One region of the Amycolatopsis sp. DSM 110486 genome, then DNA from elsewhere that is predicted to be linked to it. Evidence: riboswitches for the same ligand, from Rfam matches in the RefSeq annotation. Region 1 holds a riboswitch; the other holds the start of a gene.

Region 1 (4,962 bases):
GACGTGCTCGCGGCCCTCGGGCCCGACGCCGACGCGATGATGGCCGAGATCGACGTCGACGTCGACGAGCTGATCCGCCTGATCAACGCCGAGACCACGATGCTCCCGCCGCTCGCCCTCCCGGACGAGCTCGCCGAGGACCGCACCGCTTCTCCGGAGGCCAAGAAGGCCGCCGTCGAGGACGGCCTGCGTGAGGCCACCCGCGTCTGGAAGCGCCGCTTCCTCAAGGGTGCGGTGCTGTCGGTCCTGATCGCCGTCGGCGGCGGCGGTGCCGCGGCGCTGGCGATGAACAAGAGCGTGACCGTCGACGTCGACGGCCACGAGGTCACCGTCCACAGCTACGGCGACACCGTCGGCGAGGTCCTGGAAGACGCCGGCCTTTCGGTCGGCGCCCACGACTCGCTTTCGCCCTCGCCGCAGGCCGAGGTCGGTGACGGCGGCGTCATCAAGCTCGAGCGCGGTCGTCAGCTGAACCTCGTCGTCGACGGTGTGTCCCGCCCGTCCTGGGTGCGCGCGACCACGCTCGGCGAGGCCATGACCCAGCTCGGCATGGCCGACATGATGGGCAAGGGCGCCTGGACGTCGATGCCGGGCACCGGCGAGCTGCCGCTCGAGGGCTCGACCGTGCAGGTCAAGACCCTCAAGCACGTCACGCTCTTCGACGGCACCAACGCGCCGCGCCAGGTCACCACCAACGCGGTGACCACCAAGGAGCTCCTCTCTGACTTCAAGATGAGCCTCGGCCCGGATGACGCGGTCGAGGGTGGCCTGAACGTCTCGCTCAAGGACGGCGCCGAGGTCCACGTCAGCCGCATGGGCGTCTCGATGGTCAACCAGCAGGAGACCATCGACCCCGACGTGCAGAAGGTCGACGACCCGACGCTCGAGCTGGGCAAGACCACCGTTGAGGACCCGGGCACCGCGGGCCAGAAGATGGTGACCTACAAGGTCACCAAGAAGAACGGCGAAGAGATCTCCCGCGAGCAGGTCTCGGTCAAGGTCCTCCTCGAGGCCAAGCCGAAGATCCTCAAGGTCGGTTCGATGAAGCCCGCCGACCCGGCGATCGGCGACGGTTCCGCCTGGGATCGCATCGCGGCGTGCGAGGCCGGCGGCAACTGGTCCATCAACACCGGCAACGGCTACTACGGCGGCCTCCAGTTCGACAAGCGCACCTGGGACGCCTACGGCGGCGACGCGTACGCGTCCTACCCGAACCAGGCTTCGCGCGCCCAGCAGATCTCGATCGCCGAGAAGGTCCGCGACGCCCGCGGTGGCTACAGCGCCTGGCCGGTCTGCGGCAAGCGGGCCTGAGTTCGGCGGTTCCCGAGGCTCGGTAGGCTTCCCCGGTGGTTGAACTGCTGGGGCCTGCCGAGATCCGCGGGCTGGCGGACGAGCTCGACGTCCGGCCGACGAAGAAGCTCGGCCAGAACTTCGTGCACGACCCCAACACGGTTCGCCGCATCGTCGAGTTGGCCGGAGTTCAGCCGGGCGACGTCGTCCTCGAGGTCGGACCCGGGCTGGGGTCGCTGACGCTGGGCCTGCTCGACGCCGGGGCCCGCGTGGTGGCCGTCGAGATCGATCCGAAGCTGGCGGCGCGGCTTCCGCGCACTGCCGCCGAACGCGCTTCTTCCGTCGCGGATCAGCTGAGCGTGGTCGGCGCCGACGCGTTGCGGATCAGCGCGGCTGATCTGCCGGCCGAACCCGTGTCGCTGGTCGCGAACCTCCCGTACAACGTCGCGGTCCCCGTCGTGCTGCACCTGCTGGCCGAGCTTCCCTCGCTGCAGCGCGGGATGGTGATGGTGCAGACGGAGGTCGCCGACCGCATGGCCGCCGGTCCCGGCAGCCGCATCTACGGCGTGCCCAGCGTGAAGCTCGCTTGGTACGGGCCGGCGCGCAAGGTCGGCGCCGTGCCGCGGTCGGTGTTCTGGCCGGTGCCGAACGTCGACTCGTCCCTCGTGGCTTTCGAACGCGGCACTCCGATGGAGGGCGTCGAGCGGCAACGCCTGTTCGCGGTCGTGGACGCCGCGTTCTCCCAACGCCGCAAGACGCTGCGCGCGGCCCTCGCCGGCTGGGCCGGTTCGGCCGATCGCGCCGGCGAGCTCCTCGTGGCGGCCGGAATCGACCCGAAGACGCGCGGCGAGCAGCTCGACGTGCACGACTTCGTCCGGCTCGCGGCTCAAGCCTGAAAGATCCGGCGCAGGTGGTAGTCCAGCGTCGCGAGGACTTCGGGCGGGGTGAAGCGGCCGTGCAGGACGTCGAGGCCCAGGCCGGTGAAGCCCGCGACCAGCAGGTTGGCCTCGTGCCGCGGCTGGACGCCAGGCGGGAGCGCCACGCGGCGCAACAGGCTGGTGAGCAGGTCTTCGATCGGCGTCTCGGCGTGCAGGAACACCTTCGCCAGCGCCGGGTCGCTGTGGGTGCGGCTGAAGTAGGCGCGGTGGACGCGTAGCGACAGTTCGCGCTCGGCGTCCAGCGGGAGCAGCTCCGTGAGCAGAGTCCGGACCACGCCGCGCACGCTCTGGTCGAGCTGTGCCGCGATGCGGGCCTGCGTGCGCTGCTCGCCGCGTTCATGGAGGTAACGCAGGGACAACACGAGCAGGTTGTGCTTCGTTTCGAAGTAGTACTGCACCAGCCGCAGTGACACGCCTGCCTCGGCGGCCACCTCGCGCATGCTCACGGAGTCGAGCCCGCGTTCGGCCGCGATGCGCCACACCGCCCCGGCGATCTCGCGCCGGCGCTGCTCGTGGTCGACCCGGTGCGCCACGGTCCTCCTCCGCTGTAGTGGTACGACTGTATCCGATACGCACGTATCACAAACGGGCGTGACGGACGTCCGGATTCGACTCGTGGACGGGAGTGGACGTCCGGCCGGGAAGACGAAGTGTCTCGCCGTGGCGAACTACCTCGCCGAACCGTCATTTACCCACGCGCGAGCTGCCCCGCGATTCCCGTGCCGGAATCGCGGCTCCACCAGGGATCGGCAGCGTCCACAGTGGAATAGGCGCCGGATTCGCCGCGCGGAAGAAATTCGGTGCCGGAGCTTTCGGGGTCCACGATGTGGCTGCGGGTGTCCCGGTATCCGGGCACCACCACTCGTGTGATCTGCACCAACGCGCTTGCGTTCACCCAATGGGATCGGCTTTACTCAGAAACGTCCATCCCGAGCGACTGAGAGACCTGGCTCGCCGAAGTCGCAGCAACCACCCCCCATGGGGCAGGTGCTACAGCCAGGACCGATGGAGGCTGTTTCCGATGCAGAGGGTAGCCCGCCCGCTCCTGTTGACCCGGCGGCGCGTCGTCGATGAAGGTCGCCGCACGGTATGTGCGTGTCGACGCTCCACAGTCATCGCCTGATCCTTTCTTCCGCAATTCTGCGCACCGTCCGAAAAGGACGGTAATTCGGTGACGCCCGGCGCGCCCGGAAACGGTGCTGCGCCTCATGCCTGGAGCTCTCTTCGTGATCACTGTCGAAAACGTGTCCAAGTCCTTTCCCCTCAACGGAAATCCGGTCGCCGCGCTGCGTGATGTGAGCGTCGACGTGCAGGCCGGTTCCCTCTTCGGCGTGGTGGGCCCCGCCGGCTCCGGCAAGTCCACGCTCGCCCGCTGCATCGCGCTGCAGGAGCGCCCGGACCGCGGTGTCGTGCGGCTCGACGGCCTCAACACCGGTGCGCTCGACGGCCGCCGGCTGCGTGAGGTCCGCCGCCAGCTGGGTGTCGTCGGCACCAAGCCGGAGCTGCTCGCCGAGCGCACCGTCGCCGGCAACATCGCCACCCCGCTGGAGCAGCTCGGCATCGACGGGCCGCAGCGCAAGACCCGCGTCGGCAACCTGCTCGACCTCGTGGGCCTCACCGCCCGTGCCGCGCAGAAGCCGGCCGACCTCACGCCCGGCCAGCTGCGCCGCGTCGCCGTGGCCAGGGCACTCGCCGCCGGCCCGGCCGTGCTGCTCGCCGACGACCCCACCGCCGGCATCGCCCCCGAGGAGGCCGGCGCCGTGCTGGCCGTGCTCGACCGGGCGCGCGCCGAGCTGGGCACCACCGTGCTGCTGACCACTCCGGACGCCGGCGTCGTCCGCCGCGTCTGCGACGACGTCGCGGTGCTCGAAGACGGCGCGGTCGTCGAACGCGGTCACGTGCTCGACCTCATCGCCTCGCCGGGCAGCTGGACCGCGCAGGCGGTGCTGCCGGCGATCGAGACCGCCCGCGCGCAGGCCGCGAAGTACGACCGGTCCGCCGACGTCGTGCTGATCGGCTTCGCGTCCGTCGGCGCCCTGCTGCCCGAGGCGGCCGGCCGCTTCGACGTGGAGGTCGCCACCATCGGCGGCGGACTCACGCGCATCGGTGACACCCCGATCGCTCGTTTCCGCATCGGTGTCCGCGGCGAGCGAGCCGACGCGGCGCTGGCGTGGATTGCCGACCGCGGCGCTCACGTGACGCCGGCCGTGCGGGCCGCGCAGAGCGTCGCCGCCTGATTCCAGCTGACCCCGTCGGTGCCGTGAAGGGCCCGTTGAAGGACTCCGATTCCTTCAACGGGCCCTTCCTCGCGCGGTGCGCGGGTCCCGGGGTCCAAGGTTGGCGTCGACGTGTCCGAGAGGTTGGGACAGCCGTCCTGAGGATGCCTGTTTTCTCCTGGTGGGGAGCCCAGGCGCCCGGCCACGTAGGCTTGACGGGTGCTCGCCGTAGTTCCACCACCAGTCACCGTCCGGGTCCCGGCCAAGGTCAACCTGCACCTGGCCATCGGTGACCTGCGCGAGGACGGCTACCACGACTTGGTCACCGTCTTCCAGGCGTTGTCGCTCACGGACGAGGTGACCGTCGCGGCCACCGACGACCCGGGGCTCGAGGTCTTCGGCGAGGGGGAGGGGTCGGTGCCCACCGACGCCACCAACCTCGCCTGGCGCGCGGCCCAGGAGCTCTCCGCCTACGCCGGCCGCGCCGAGGGAGACGACCTGAAGGTGCGGATCGTGCT
Region 2 (4,962 bases), 2.5 Mb from region 1:
GCGAGCACCAGGCCGAGGCCGATGGCCCAGCCGACGCTGCGCAGCCGCCGCGAGAGCCAGATGATGGCGACGGCCACGGCCGCCGCGACCAGCGCGAGCACCCACGTCATGCCCGTGGCCATCGAGAACGCGGCACCGGGGTTGCGGATCACTTGCAGGTAGATGAGGCCGCCGAGGATGCGCACCGGCTCCTTGCCCTCGAGGTTGGCCGCCACGAGGTTCTTCGACACCAGGTCGATCACCCAGATCAGAGCCGCGACCGCGAACACCAACCCGACCCGGCGCTTGGGCAGCACCACGGGCGCTTCGGGCTCCTCCGAGACCGCTGAGGCCGCGTCACCGCTCACCGCCGGTTCGACGGCGGGCGCGCCTTCGGGCCGGCCGGGTTCGGGCGAACCGGGCTCGGACAGATCGTGTTCGGACGAGGAGGACTCGGTGCTCACGCCCCCATTGTCCACGCCCCGGCCTCACCCGTTCGCGGCGGCAGGCCGCGAACGGCCCTTCACGGGTCCGGCGACCACCAGAAACGCCACCGCGAGCAGCACCACTGCCGACGAAACCACCCCCGCGACGCCCGGTAGCAGCATCGCCACCGCCACGAAGCCCACGGTGACCGCGAGGACCAGGAGACTGCGCTCGTACCCCCCCCAGCACCACCAGCCCCACGGCTGCGAGCGCCGGGCCGCGGGCATCGGCGTCGAGGTCGAATTGGGCGTAGGCGGCGAGGTCCAGCACGGGCACCGCCAGCACACCGCCGGCGAGGGCCAGGGCGAACCGGCCGGTTTTCGGCCTGGTCCCGGCTCGCGCGTAGCCGACGAGCACGATCGCCACGACCAGCGCGAGTGCGATCGGCCAGCCCAGCGCTGACGTCGAGGTCGGCGCGGGCAGCGGGTCCTGGCTCAGGAACTGCTCACCGCCGATGGCCGTGTCGAAGTAGTCCACGTGCACGCGGTCCATCGGCACCGCGGACAGGTTCACGAACTCGCCCGCGGCAGAACCGGCGCCGGCCGCGAGCCGCACCGCGGCCAGGATCAGCTCGGCGAAGCCCAGCAGCGCGAGCGGAACCCAGAAACCCCAAGATCTCCCCACGCGCCGAGGGTAGCGAGCGGGCTCAGGCGCAAAACGGCGGCAGCTCCCGCGGGTCCCCCACCGGGGCCCAGCGGCCGTCGACCTTCGTGTACTCCCAGCGGGCGCCGCGGGCGACGATCTGGCGCAGCGCGAGCACGAGGCGGTCCACGTGCTCCTCGGTGCTGCCCAGGCCGAGGCTCACGCGCACGGCCTGCTGCCCGTCGCGGCCGCATTCGCCGATGAGGCGCTTGGTGGCGACGTGGGCGCAGAACGCGCCGTCGCGCACGCCGATGCCGTACTCGGCCGAGAGGACCGCGGCGAGCCAGCCGGGTTCGAAGCCGTCGACGATGAAGCTCACCGTGCCCACGCGGTCCACCGGCGCGTCGAACAGGCGCAGCTCGGCGCAGCCGGGCACGCCGGCCAGGCCCTTGCGCAGCCGCTCCAGCAGCGTGGCCTCGTGCTCGCCCACGGCGGCCCAGTGCGCGGACAGCTGCTCGCACGCGACGCCGAGCGCGTAGACACCGACAGTGTTCGGCGAGCCGGCCTCGTGCCGCTCGGCACCGGTGTTCCACACCACGGCGTCCTCGGTCACGAGCTTGGTCGCTCCCCCGCCGGCGAGGTATGGCTCGGCGGCGCGCAGCCAGTCGGACCGGCCGATGAGAGCGCCGGCGCCGAAGGGCGCGTAGAGCTTGTGCCCCGAAAGCGCGACGTAGTCGACGTCCAGCTCCCGCAGGGAAATCCGGCGGTGCGGCGCGAGCTGCGCGGCGTCCAGCGCCACGCGGGCGCCGTGCTTCCGTGCCACGGCGGCGATCTCGGCCACCGGCAGCAGCTCACCGGTCACGTTGGACGCTCCGGTCACCACCACGAGCCGCGGCCCCTCCGGGCAGGCGTCGAGCGCTTCGTCCACAACGGACACCGCGGCCAACCGCGTGCGCGGCAGCTGCACGCGGCGCACATTCGGGCCCCGCCAAGGCAGCAGGGCCGCGTGGTGCTCGGTGTCGAACACGACCACGGACGTGCGCCGCGGCAGCGAACGCGCCAGCAGGTTGAAGGAATCCGTGGTGTTGCGGGTGAACACGACGGTGTCGGTGGCGCGCGCGTCGACGAACCGGCGCAGGATGTCGCGCGTGCGCTCGTAAAGGCGCGTGGACACCTGCGAAGCGAAGCCCGCGCCGCGGTGCACGCTCGCGTACCAGGGCAGGAACTCGTCGACGGCGGAGCGGACCGCGTCGAGACACGGCGCACTCGCGGCGTGGTCGAGGTTGGCGTAACCGATCTCGCCGCCGGTCACCAGGGGCACCCGCAGTGCCGCCCCCGCGACGCCGGGGATCCCCTGTGCGGCAACGGTTTCGGTGTTTTCAGCGGTACGGTCCAGAGCGAGAGTCATGGCGGTGCCTCCTCGGCAGTCCGGGGGACCCCCGGCGAGGGGCCCGCGCTTGCCCGTCGCACAACACGACCGGCCCGGTCTTCACCCGGGGCACCCCACCGCGGTAGGAGGGTTGCCGGCCAGCAAGCCGGGGCTGAACGCTGGCACTCATGACCTGTTGATGAAGGTAACCGATTCCGGGCGTGCGGAGAAAGCCCCGTCCCGTGATCTGAGATGGCGCTCACACGCCGGCGAACCCGCGAACCTCACCGAAAACGCGTCAACGGCCCAGCTCACCGCGCCAGCGCGCGAGCCGCCCGGCCCGGTCGACGGCGCGGATCCGGCGCTCGGTCGCGTCGCGGACCCCGGCCGTGGTGACCACCAGCAGCTGGTCGTCCTCCTGCAGGCGGCTGGTCTTCTGCGGCGTGAACCCGGAGCCGCGGCGGACCACGAGGCTCACGGTGGCGCCGGCGGGCAGGCCGAGCTCGGAGATGTACACGCCGTGCAGCTTCGAGCCCTTCTGGATGCGCACCTGCAGCAGCTCGGCGCCGAGCTCGTCCAGCGGCGCGGCGTCGACCTCGATCTCGTGCGCCTCGGAGGGTTTTGCGAGGCCCAGCAGCCGCGCGACCGGGCCGAGTGTGGCCCCCTGCAGCAGCGTCAGCACGACGACCAGCACGAACACGGCGTCGACGAGTCGCTCCGCGCCCGGCACACCCTGGGACAGCGGGATCAGCGCCAGCACGATCGGCACGGCCCCGCGCAACCCGGCCCACGACAGGAACGTCTGCTCCCGCCACGGCAGCCGGAACGGCAGCAACGACAAGACCACCGACAACGGGCGCGCGAGCAGCAGCACCACCGCGCCCGCGACGAGACCCGGGATGAGCGCCTCGAGGATCCGGCTGGGCGAGGCGTAGAGACCGAGCAGCACGAACAGCCCGATCTGCGCGAGCCAGCCGAGCCCCTCGGCGAACGAGAGCGTGTCGGAGCGGTGCGGCAGCCGCGAGTTGCCCAGCACGAGACCGGCGACGTAGGTGGCCATCAGGCCCGACGCGTGCGCCAGCTGCCCACTGGAGTACGCGAGGATGCACACGGCCACCGTCGCGAGCGGGTAGAGGCCCGTGGCCGGCAACGCGGCCCGGCGCAGCGCCATCGCACCCAGCCACCCGAACAGCAAACCCAGCACGAGCCCGGCGGCGAGTTCGTAAACGACCAACAGCGGCAGGGTCCAGTCCAACGCGGCCGCCGAGGAGAGCGCCACGACCGCGATGTACGCGGGTGCGTCGTTGAGCCCGGATTCCAGCTCCAGCGTACCCACGAGCTTCGGCCCCACGGAGAACGTGCGCAGCACCGAAAACACCGCCGCCGCGTCGGTCGACGCGAGTACCGCGCCCCACAGCAGCCCGAACCGCCAGTCGAGGCCGAGCAGCCAGTGCAGGGCCGTGCCGGTGACCACGATGCTCACGATCACGGCCACTGTGGACAGCAGGATTCCCGGGCCCAGCGAGGATTTCACCGCGCTCCAGCGCGTGGTGAGGCCACCTTCGGTGAGGATCATGACGAGCGCGGCCAGCCCCAGCGACTGCGTCAGGCTCGAGTTGTCGAAGTGGATCCCGATGCCCGATTCGCCCAGCGCCACACCGATGCCGAGGTACAGCAGCAGCGACGGGAGACCGAGGCGGATCGACACGCGCACGGCGAGCACCGACGCGAGCAGGACGACACCGCCGACGCCGAGCACGACGGGAAGCTGGTCCATGTCCGCCCCCTCCCGGTCGCCGTGGGCTTCCAGAATAGAGAGACGGAGCCGTTCACTCGTTCGTGCACCACTGGACAACTCGGGCAAACTGCTGTGTTAGGACACTCAGCCCCCACTGAGTGTCGCCAGATCGACACCGAGCGCCGCGAACGGCTTCTCCCCGGCCGGCCTCAACCGCACCGCGCGTTGCCGGTCGCGGGTCACCCACCCCGCGTCGACGGCCCGCGCCAGGATCGCCGCGGGCACGGCACCGGCGAGGTGGTCGCGCCGCTCCGTCCAATCCAGACAGTCACGCAGCAGCGGGCGCCGGCCGCGCTCCGGCACGGCGACACCGAGCCCGCCGAGCACCTCGCGCCCGGCCGCGGTCAGCGTCAGCCCGTCGCCGGTGTCGACGATCCCCTTCGCGATCAAGCCCTCGCGCAGCGCCACACCGACGGTGCCCGCGAGGTGGTCGTAGCAGCTGCGCGCGAAACTCAGCCGCTGCGTACGCAGGGACGCCTTCAGCCCCACCGGTTCGCGGTGCTCGGCGTGCTGCGCCAAGTGCTCGATCAGCTCGGCCACCCGCGGGTCGGCGATGCGGACGTACGCGTGCCGGCCCTGCTTCACCCGCGCGACGAACCCGGCGTCGTGCAGCCGCGTCACGTGCTCGCTCGCGGTCGACACCGCGATCCGCGCCGCCGCGGCCAGCTCGCCGATCGTCCAGGCGCGCCCGTCCAGCAGGGCGAGGCACATCGTCGCCCGGCTCGGGTCGGCGAGCACCGCGGCCACC

What was found. A riboswitch is a leader RNA that binds a small molecule or an ion and turns the genes downstream of it on or off. The one in region 1 is predicted to bind S-adenosylmethionine.
Region 2: it holds a riboswitch for S-adenosylmethionine, as region 1 does, so the genes downstream of both, K1T34_RS52535 (aminotransferase class V-fold PLP-dependent enzyme) here and K1T34_RS11875 (methionine ABC transporter ATP-binding protein) in region 1, are expected to answer to the same signal.

Annotation. Positions count from the first base shown of each region.
Region 1 covers NZ_CP080519.1:2,462,120-2,467,081, reverse strand. The annotation lists gene K1T34_RS11890 (resuscitation-promoting factor) at 1-1,311, shown strand, start outside; gene rsmA (16S rRNA (adenine(1518)-N(6)/adenine(1519)-N(6))-dimethyltransferase RsmA) at 1,347-2,186, shown strand; gene K1T34_RS11880 (TetR/AcrR family transcriptional regulator) at 2,177-2,761, opposite strand; SAM riboswitch class I at 3,150-3,240, shown strand; gene K1T34_RS11875 (methionine ABC transporter ATP-binding protein) at 3,455-4,465, shown strand; gene K1T34_RS11870 (4-(cytidine 5'-diphospho)-2-C-methyl-D-erythritol kinase) at 4,664-4,962, shown strand, end outside.
Region 2 covers NZ_CP080519.1:10,896,877-10,901,838, forward strand. The annotation lists gene lspA (signal peptidase II) at 1-347, opposite strand, end outside; gene K1T34_RS52530 (hypothetical protein) at 337-1,089, opposite strand; gene K1T34_RS52535 (aminotransferase class V-fold PLP-dependent enzyme) at 1,112-2,455, opposite strand; SAM riboswitch class IV at 2,496-2,610, opposite strand; gene K1T34_RS52540 (potassium/proton antiporter) at 2,715-4,193, opposite strand; gene K1T34_RS52545 (helix-turn-helix transcriptional regulator) at 4,299-4,962, opposite strand, start outside.